Regions from separate parts of the Vibrio gallicus genome, predicted to be linked through region 2. Evidence: predicted binding sites of a transcription regulator. Region 2 holds the regulator's gene; each other region holds the start of a gene.

Evidence for each region. Region 2 encodes CRP, which controls carbon source genes, mostly activating them, when cyclic AMP is high. Its sites were predicted from a motif close to TGTGANNNNNNTCACA; they were not measured.
Region 1: the regulator CRP is predicted to act here: its motif matches at 1,591-1,606, upstream of dinG (ATP-dependent DNA helicase DinG).
Region 3: the regulator CRP is predicted to act here: its motif matches at 1,691-1,706, upstream of OCU28_RS12485 (glycogen/starch/alpha-glucan phosphorylase).

What each region holds. Positions count from the first base shown of each region.
Region 1 covers NZ_AP024871.1:987,725-991,012, forward strand. Annotated here, with positions in the region: gene dinG (ATP-dependent DNA helicase DinG) at 1-1,529, opposite strand, end outside; gene OCU28_RS04530 (porin) at 2,037-3,086, shown strand.
Region 2 covers NZ_AP024871.1:186,810-190,097, forward strand. Annotated here, with positions in the region: gene astD (succinylglutamate-semialdehyde dehydrogenase) at 1-439, shown strand, start outside; gene OCU28_RS00875 (DUF1338 domain-containing protein) at 455-1,246, shown strand; gene crp (cAMP-activated global transcriptional regulator CRP) at 1,320-1,952, opposite strand; gene OCU28_RS00885 (phosphoribulokinase) at 2,167-3,036, opposite strand; gene OCU28_RS00890 (YheU family protein) at 3,059-3,280, opposite strand.
Region 3 covers NZ_AP024872.1:170,386-173,673, forward strand. Annotated here, with positions in the region: gene malT (HTH-type transcriptional regulator MalT) at 1-92, opposite strand, end outside; gene OCU28_RS12485 (glycogen/starch/alpha-glucan phosphorylase) at 1,957-3,288, shown strand, end outside.

The DNA of each region.
Region 1 (3,288 bases), 800 kb from region 2:
GTAAACTGAGGCGCGGCCGGTTCGTATTTAAGTTTTGGGATAATAAGCTCAGCGTTATTTTGATAGTCAAATGGTGAAGCTAGAGCCAAAAACTGGGTAGCGTCTTCTCTGTCCATAGAGATCCCACTTTCAAAACAAAAATATTGGAATGAATTGAGTGCGCGTAGGGTGGCGGATACTGCCACTGCACCGACACATTTTTGCCACAGTTGTTTTTCTAAAACGCGGCCTACTTCCAGCGGTGAGACACTTACCGTGAAGTCATTCTCTCGTTCTTTGCTTATCTCAAACCAGCGCGCTAAAGGCGCACCTTTTTCTTTAATCGGCTCTGCCATTAAAGACCATACCTTGGCAAGATTTTCCAGTCGTTGTAAGAAGAAGCCACTTTCCGCTAATGCGGGTTCAGCAAGCTTGGCCGAGAGTTCGCCGTCTTTGACTCGTTCGCTAATGAGTTCGATAACCTTGGCTAACGCCAAGCTGGCTTTGTGGGTGGTCGTTTTGAGCTCTTTACTTACATTAGTTAGCCAGTCGGGAAGCTCGCCATTTTCAAAGCGATAGACCCCATCCTTGAATTGCTCTGGGTTAAGGGTGCGTGCCACCTGCAATAGGTTAGGGATGGTATCGGCAATTGATGACTGCAACTCAGATAAAAAGCGGTCGACCCGCGATGCTTCGGCCAGAGTACTTATTTTAGATGAGTTTTTATTTAGGGTTTCTAACCAAGCTGCGACGCCTTTTAGGCTTGCCGATGCCGAGGCGTGATCACGTGCTACCCGAGGAAGGTGATGGGCTTCGTCAAAAACATAAATGGTTTGTTCTGGTTCAAACAGAATAACGCCACCACCAAGGTCAAGGTCGGCCATCACCAGACTATGATTTGCAATTACAACATCTGCCTTGTCGAGCTCTGAGCGCGATTTTTGGAAAGGGCAGTTGCGGTGAGCGGGTAGCCCATTATTACAGCTGTGCTTGTCGCTGACGATACTTTGCCAAACTGAGTCCTTGATTGGTTTTGGCCAGGAGTCTCTATCGCCATCCCATTTGTTGTCAGATAGTGCCTTATATAGACGCTGTAACAGGTCGATATCACTCTTGTTTGGTTTTGTTTCAAACATCGCTATTTGGGAGTCTTCAGCGCCGGCGGCAATGGCTAATTTTTCGGCGCAGCAATAGCGTTGTCTCCCTTTTGCCAATATGAATGAAAATTCAAAGTCGACCAACCTTCGATATAAGGGCAAGTCTTTATTAATTAACTGCTCTTGTAGTGCAACGGTAGCGGTTGAGATGACCACTTTGCGGTTATTGAACTTTGCTACAGGGATAGTTGCCATTAAGTAAGCCAAAGACTTACCTATGCCTGTTCCAGCTTCAGCCACAATAGTACGTCGAGATTTATGGTATTCGCCGGTTAGGGTTTTTGCTATTTCTGCCACTAGATAATTTTGCGCACGACGCGGAATGAAATTGTCGAGTTGAGCATGCAAGTTTTTATAACTGCCACGAATGGCATCTTGGATTTTTCGGTTCATGGCTAGGCTATTGATAAGTGACAAAATTGATTATACCACAGCTTAACAATGTGGTTGTAAATGTGCGTTAAATCACATTTTGATCAATAAGTGGTGCGTAAGCATCAAAACTAGGAATTTTTTTTAAATTGCAGTGTCGCAAAATATTCAGTCTTTATATGCGCTCAATTGCGTCACTTTTGGAGTATTAGTCTGTATTTTATGTATTTTTATATTTTTTATATCGAGTTAATGATTGGTTTAGGTATGTTTTACTTTTGTTTCATTTGGTCGCATTTATGTGATCGCTATTTATTTATTTTATATAAGTCATTGTATTTAAAGTGTTTTATTTTTATAAAAACATATAACTCATGGATTTGACAATGTTTTATAAATTTCGCAATGTGTCTGCGGGTTCAGAACATTACAAATCTCAAACACTGATTTTTGAATTCTAATAAAAATTACAATTTTTCCGAGTCAACCATTTTAGATTCGAGTTACAAATAAAGGATGTGAGTTAACATGAAAAAAACACTATTAGCCCTAGCTGTAGCATCTCTAGCTGCAACTTCTGTAAACGCAGCAGAAATCTACAAGTCAGACGACGGTTCAGTAGACTTTTACGGTCAACTACGTCAAGAACTTCGTTTTGAAGAGAAAAATGACCACGATGCAACATTGAGCTCTGGTTCTTCTCGTACAGGTGTTAAGGGTCAATACGCAATCACAGATAGCGTAGATGTAGTAGGCCTTGTTGAGCTAGGCATTCGCGACAACACTGACGTTAACGTACGTCAGCACTATGTTGGTTTCGCTGGTGACTTCGGTACAATCAAATTTGGTAAGCAGTGGATTACTTCGGATGACGTGTACGGCGCTGATTACTCTTACTTCTTCGGTGGTTCTGCACTACGTCACGCAACACTTTCAGGCGCTCTACACGACTCACAAATCAAATACTCTTTTGATGGCGAAAACTTCTGGGTTAAAGGTGGTTGGGGTCTAAACGAAGGTGACTCGAACCAAGATCTTTACGAATTGTTTGTGGGTACATCTTTCGGTGATTTGGCATTGCACGTAGGTGCTGGTTACAACCGCGATCGCAATACTGAACTGGTTGATAATGTTACAGATCCAGATAACCCAACAACTCTAAATGCTGATCTTTCAAACACTTATGCAGAGTTTACTGCAGAGTACGGCCTTGGTGATAGCCTAATTGGTTTCACTTACTACTGGGCAACGTTAGAAAATGAAGCCAACGGCCATACTATCGATGAAAACGGTCTTTCTCTTGCAGGTATTTTCCAGATGATGGAAAAAACAGCACTTTACGGTGGTGTTGAATACACAATGCAAAAAGCTAACGACTTCGATTTCGACGAAGATGGTACAGTTGCATACGTTGGTATCGCGCACAAGTTTAACTCTTGGGCACGTGTATACGGTGAATACGGTTACGGCGACGGTACTACTCTAGGTTTCCACAACCAAGGTCAAGACGCTCAAGTTGCACCAACAACGGCTGATGCAGAAAGCAATTTCGCAATTGGCGCACGTTTCTACTGGTAATCACTAGTAAAACATAAGTACTTCAATGCCCAGCCTCAGTGCTGGGCATTTTCATTTCTGAAGACATAAAATCCCGCCTAAAAATGTTTTTTACCTTTTTTTATCTTCGTATTACCCCCTTTAAAACAGTGGCTTATAACTTGAATTGAAGCCTGAGAACATTTATCAAGATACGAGTTTTTAGCTGGCTGACTAATGCCGT
Region 2 (3,288 bases):
GCAAGGTGGCGAGTATCTGGTTAAAGGTGAGTTAGGTAGTGATGCATTTTTATCTCCGACAATTCTAGATGTGAGTGCTGTAGCTGAATTACCCGATGAAGAGTACTTTGGTCCTCTATTACAAGTTGTCCGCTACTCATCATTCTCTGAAGCTATACAGTTAGCAAATAGCACCCAATATGGGCTCTCTGCTGGCCTTATTTCTACCTTAGATGAACAGTGGGAGCAGTTCTGTGATGAAATCCGTGCTGGAATAGTAAATCGCAATCGTCCTATTACAGGGGCAAGTGGTGATGCACCATTTGGCGGCCCAGGCGCATCGGGCAACCTTCGTCCCAGTGCTTTTTACGCCGCAGATTATTGTGCTTACCCTATGGCATCGATTCACGGAACGGAACCATTATTACCTGAGTCTTTGTCGCCAGGTATTAGCATGTAATAGCAAGGAGGATGTATGGCAGCTGAAAAATTGTTTGAAAAACTGTGGGAAGACTTTCACGGGCGTCTTTGTCCCTCATCTCAAGTTATCCAACAACTATTAAAACAAGATCAAACATTACTCAATGACCACATCGCGCTGCGTACTTTTGGTGTTGATCCTGTTGCTTTGCCGGCATTGGCTAAGCCTTTTATTGAGCTTGGTTACGTAAAAGGTGGGGATTATGTATTTGAAAGTAAAAAGTTGATAGCAGAGCATTATCAGCACCCAGATCCCACTATGCCTAAGGTCTTTATTAGCCAGCTGCAATTACACCTTTGTTCAAATGAGTTACGTAATATCGTGCTTAAGCTGGTGGCGCAAATAGAGGCTGACAAACTGCATCAAGCTGACTTTTTGTGTCAAGGGCGGCTATGGGAATTAAACTTTGGAGATTATCAAAATCTAGCGAGTGAAAGTGAATATGCCGCATGGGTTGCCGCACATGGATATGGTGCAAACCACTTTACCGTTAGTGTAAATCAATTATCAAAATATGAGGATGTTGCTCAAGTTAATGATTTCCTAAAGGGTAAGGGCTTTGCTATTAATGCATCAGGAGGAGAGGTGAAGGGCAGTGCCGATGTATTGCTGGAGCAGTCCTCTACTATGGCTGATAAGGTCGAAGTCACATTTAGCGATGGTGTGCACGTAATTCCGGGTGGGTTCTATGAGTTTGCGAAGCGATACAATGATCATCAAGGCCAGCTCTACCACGGCTTTGTTGAGGCATCAGCAGATAAGATATTTGAAAGTACCGATGGCTAAAGCTAAAAGCTAGAATAAAAAAACCGCCGTCAGATTATGACAGCGGTCTTTGTATACATGCACTAATTATGAATTAGCGAGTACCATAAACTACGATAGTTTTGCCGTGTGCAGAGATTAGATTCTGCTCTTCTAGCATTTTCAAGATACGACCTACAGTCTCACGAGAACAGCCAACAATCTGACCAATCTCTTGACGAGTGATCTTGATTTGCATGCCGTCTGGGTGAGTCATTGCATCTGGTTGTTTTGCAAGATTCAGTAGAGTCTGTGCAATACGACCAGTAACATCTAAGAATGCTAAATCGCCTACTTTTTGGCTAGTAACCTGTAAACGGTTTGCCATTTGCGAAGAAAGACGCATTAGGATGTCAGGATTTACTTGGATAAGTTGACGGAATTTTTTGAATGAGATTTCAGCTACTTCACATGGTGATTTAGCACGAACCCAAGCAGTACGCTCTTGGTCTTCTTCAAATAAACCTAGCTCACCAATAAAGTCACCTTGGTTTAGGTAAGAAAGAATCATTTCCTTACCTTCTTCGTCTTTGATTAGAACAGCGACTGAGCCTTTAACGATGTAATACAAAGTTTCGGCTTTTTCACCAGCGTGGATCAGGGTGCTCTTTGAAGGGTATTTGTGGATATGACAATGAGACAAAAACCATTCTAAAGTTGGATCTGTTTGAGGTTTACCTAAAACCATATTCTTATCTTCCTCTCTACAGCGAGTATGTTCGTATTGTTGCCTATCATGGCTGAAGGCTCGCAGTTGCTGTGAACTGCGTCATTTTTGTATTACGAATAGTATCTCTTTTTGTTCTACATTTCTTGATTTTGATCGGTCGAATTTGACGAAAATGTAAGCGAAATCGTGCTTTGAATCACAATCTTGCACAAGAGTGTGCACTATGCACGAGCTAACCTATTTTTCCTGTTTCTAAAAGTTGCTGTGAAATCGGGCGGATTATGAGCTCCATTGCAAAGCTCATTTTGCCACCAGGAACCACTAAAGTGTTATGTCTCGACATAAATGAGCCATCAATCATGGCTAAAAGATATGGAAAATCGACATTTTTGAAGCCTCGCATTCGAATCACAACAAAGCTCTCATCTAAGCTCGGAATACCCTTAGCATTGAGAGGATTTGAGGTGTCAACCGTCGGGACTCGTTGAAAGTTAATATGGGTACGGGAGAACTGCGGAGTGATGAAATTAAGATAATCATCCATAGAGCGTACGATCGAGTCCATAACAGCTTCTCTAGAGTGACCTCTATCTCGAGTATCCCTCACGAATTTCTGAATCCACTCTAGGTTTACAATCGGCACCATGCCTATGAGTAGATCAACGTGACGAGCTACATTGCAATTATGGTCAACGACGCCGCCATGCAATCCTTCGTAAAATAATAGGTCATTATTTTCTGGAAGATCCTGCCACGGGGTAAAGGTGCCCGGCATTTGATTATATGGTACAGCCTCGTCGAAGGTATGCAGATAACGGCGAACCTTGCCTTCGCCTTTTTCACCATACTCTTTAAAAAACTCTTCGAGAGCAGGAAAATCATTCGCCTCAGGGCCAAAGTAACTGATGTGTTTGCCCTGTTCTTTGGCTTTGCGGATGGCGATGTCCATCTCTGGGCGGGTAAAACGGTGAAAGCTATCTCCCTCAACCCAAGCCGCGTTAACCTTCATCATATTAAACATCTTACGAAAGGCTTCTGAGGTTGTAGTTGTGCCTGCTCCTGAAGAACCAGTGACTGCTATTATAGGGTGCTTGGCTGACATGACGTTCCTTGTCGAATGTGAGTTAAACGAGTTGAGAGTTTTTACCTACTTTGATATCGATACTCTCATGTAGTTCAGAGTAGACGATAACAGCTTCTCCGGTTTTTAGTTGTAATACAACCTGATCAACCTTGTCCTGTAAGCTTGCTTCTATATCTCCGTAATCGGTTCCTTCTCGAAGAACAAATTCTTTTACTAAGGATTCTAGTGTTTCAGGGCTAATTTCTTGCCAAGGTACGATCATGGATTACA
Region 3 (3,288 bases), on a different replicon from region 2:
AATGGAGCTTGTTGTAAGAGCTCCAACACACGTGGACGTACAATGGCGTTATGTAAGCGGCCAGGGCGAGTCAATTTAGATGGAATCCACATGCGTTTATTTACCTATTAATGTATGTATTGATGGCGGAGTGTTGATTCTGCGCCGTTTGTTGTTTTTTGTGAGACGGCCTAGGTTCTGCGTTCCCTCCGTCGTCTTCCCCGTGTAGGCGGGGATCTTTAGACCCTTGGGTCTTAATCATAGTTACTGGTTTGAAGTAAAATATGAGTACCTAAAGACCCCGGCTTAAAAGACTACCGGGGTGACGGAGTCTTCCAGAACCTAGAACCCGGACCCCAGAGTCTAGGTTCCCTCCGTCGTCTTCCCCGCGTAGGCGGGGATCTGTAGACCCTCGGGTCTTAATCATAGTTACTGTTTTGAAGTAAAATATGAGTACCCAAAGACCCCGGCTTAAAGGACTACCGGGGTGACGGAGTCTTCCAGAACCTAGAACCCGGACCCCAGAGTCTAGGTTCCCTCGTCGTCTTCCCCGCGTAGGCGGGGATCTGTAGACCCTCGGGTCTTAATCATAGTTACTGTTTTGAAGTCAAATATGAGTATCCAAAGACCCCGGCTTAAAAGACTACCGGGGTGACGGAGTCTTCCAGAACCTAGAACCTAGAACCTAGAACCCAGAGTCTAGGTTCCCTCGTCGTCTTCCCCGCGTAGGCGGGGATCTGTAGATCCTCGGGTCTTAATCATAGTTACTGTTTTGAAGTAAAATATGAGTACCCAAAGACCCCGGCTTAAAAGACTACCGGGGTGACGGAGCTTCCCAGAACCCAGTCTCTAAAACCCAGAACCTAGGTTTCCCTCGTCGTCTTCCCCGCGTAGGCGGGGATCTGTAGACCCTCGTGCCTCAATCATAGTTACTGCTTTGAAGTAAAATATGAGTACCTAAAGACCCCGGCTTAAAAGACTACCGGGGTGACGGAGCTTCCCAGAACCCAGTCTCTAAAACCCAGAACCTAGGTTCCCTCCGTCGTCTTCCCCGCGTAGGCGGGGGTCTTTAGACCCTTGAGCCTCAATCATAGTTACTGTTTTGAAGTAAAATATGAGTACCCAAAGACCCCGGCTTAAAGGACTACCGGGGTGACGGAGTCTTCCAGAACCTAGAATCTAGAATCTAGAACCTAGGTTCCCTCCGTCGTCTTCCCCGCGTAGGCGGGGGTCTTTAGACCCTTGAGCCTCAATCATAGTTACTGTTTTGAAGTAAAATATGAGTACCCAAAGACCCCGGCTTAAAAGACTACCGGGGTGACGGAGTCTTCCAGAACCCAGTCTCTAAAACCCAGAACCTAGGTTCCCTCCGTCGTCTTCCCCGCGTAGGCGGGGATCTGTAGACCCTTGAGCCTCAATCATAGTTACTGTTTTGAAGTAAAATATGAGTACCTAAAGACCCCGGCTTAAAGGACTACCGGGGTGACGGAGTCTTCCCAGAACCTACAACCTACTTCCTAGCCCCGATTTTAGATGAACTTTAGAGTGCTTTAATTTGATCTGGCTCTGTTTTGTCATGATAGGGGTGTTTATACGGCATCTACGCCTTGTATTTGTGATGAGGCTCACGAATTGCTTTTGAATGAAGATAGATTTCCATTATCTCTGCACCGATTCGGGGGTGAAAGCTGGGATGTTAGCTGAAAATGTTCGTGATCTTGCTCACATTTCATGCAGATGTAATATTATTTAACAATCGAGAGTTGGCTGTCTAATCCTTCCCTTAGTGTGATGCACATCTCGCAATGTAGAGGTGGGGTAAGGGTTTCTGAGAGCTGGCTCAACAACTCCTTTTGATACTCCTCCCTACGCCTCGTATTCTCCTCCTTTATCCCCCTTTCATAGGATGATGAAGCATTGCTATTGTTGAATCATGATTGATAACGTTAAATATTAAACAATAAGTGAGAGTTCTTAATGAAACCTGCACAACAAAAGAAGTTTGACAAAGCGCTGTTCCAAACGAGCGTAAAGAAACACCTTACATCTACCTACGCAACGACTGAAGAAACCGCATCGACTCGCCAGTGGTATCTTGCTATGGGACGTGCGTTAGCTGAACTAACCACTTTTGATCTGCTTGAAACTGAAGCGGATGAGAAGATTAAAAATGCTAAGAGCGTTAACTATTTATCGCTAGAGTTTTTGATTGGTCGCTTGACCGGTAATAACCTTATCAGCATGGGTCTGTATGAAAGCATTACCGATGCAATGGCTGAACTGGGTCACAACCTGACCGACCTACTTGAAGAAGAGCGCGATCCATCATTGGGTAATGGTGGCCTAGGTCGCTTGGCGGCTTGTTTCATGGATTCGTGTGCGGCTCAAGAATTCCCAACTGTGGGTTATGGCTTGCACTATGAATACGGTCTATTCAAGCAATCCTTTAAAGAGGGCGCTCAGCAAGAGGCTCCTGATGCATGGCGTGGCGTTGAAGGCTACCCATGGGAAATTGCTCGCCCAGAGTTGGCGCAAGAGATTGGCTTTTACGGTCATGTAGAAGCGTATACTGAAAACGGTGAAGAGAAGCGCCGTTGGGTACCGGGAATGTCAGTACAAGGCATGCCTTGGGATCTACCAATTGTGGGTTATGAATCAGAAACGGTTTATCCGCTACGCCTATGGGAATGCCGTGCTATCGCACCGTTTTCTCTAGAAAGCTTTAACAATGGCGACTATTTTGAAGCGCAACACTCGTTGATTGATGCGGGCAATATCACTAAGGTTCTTTACCCGAATGATAACCACGAAAAAGGTAAGACCCTGCGTCTAATGCAGCAGTATTTCCACTCAGCAGCCTCTATCCGCGATATTTTGCGTCGTCATGAAGCTGCAGGTCATGCACTGGTTGACCTACCTAAGTACGAAACTGTACAGCTTAACGATACCCACCCAACCATCGCCATCCCTGAATTAATGCGTATTCTAGTGGACGAAAAAGGATTTGGCTGGGAGAAAGCATGGTCTATTTCAACTAAGACATTTGCTTACACCAACCACACCTTGCTTCCAGAAGCACTTGAAACCTGGTCTGAGTCGTTGATTCAACGTCTACTTCCTCGTCACATGGAGATCATCTACCGCATTAACCACGAATTCCTAATGGAAGTGCGTGCTAAGTGGCCGGGCGATGTAGAGAAACAACGTAAGCTTTCTATTATCCAAGAAGGTTTCCACCGTATGGTGCGCATGGCAAACTTGTGTGTTGTGGGCTCTTACGCAGTAAATGGCGTAGCGGCGCTACACTCT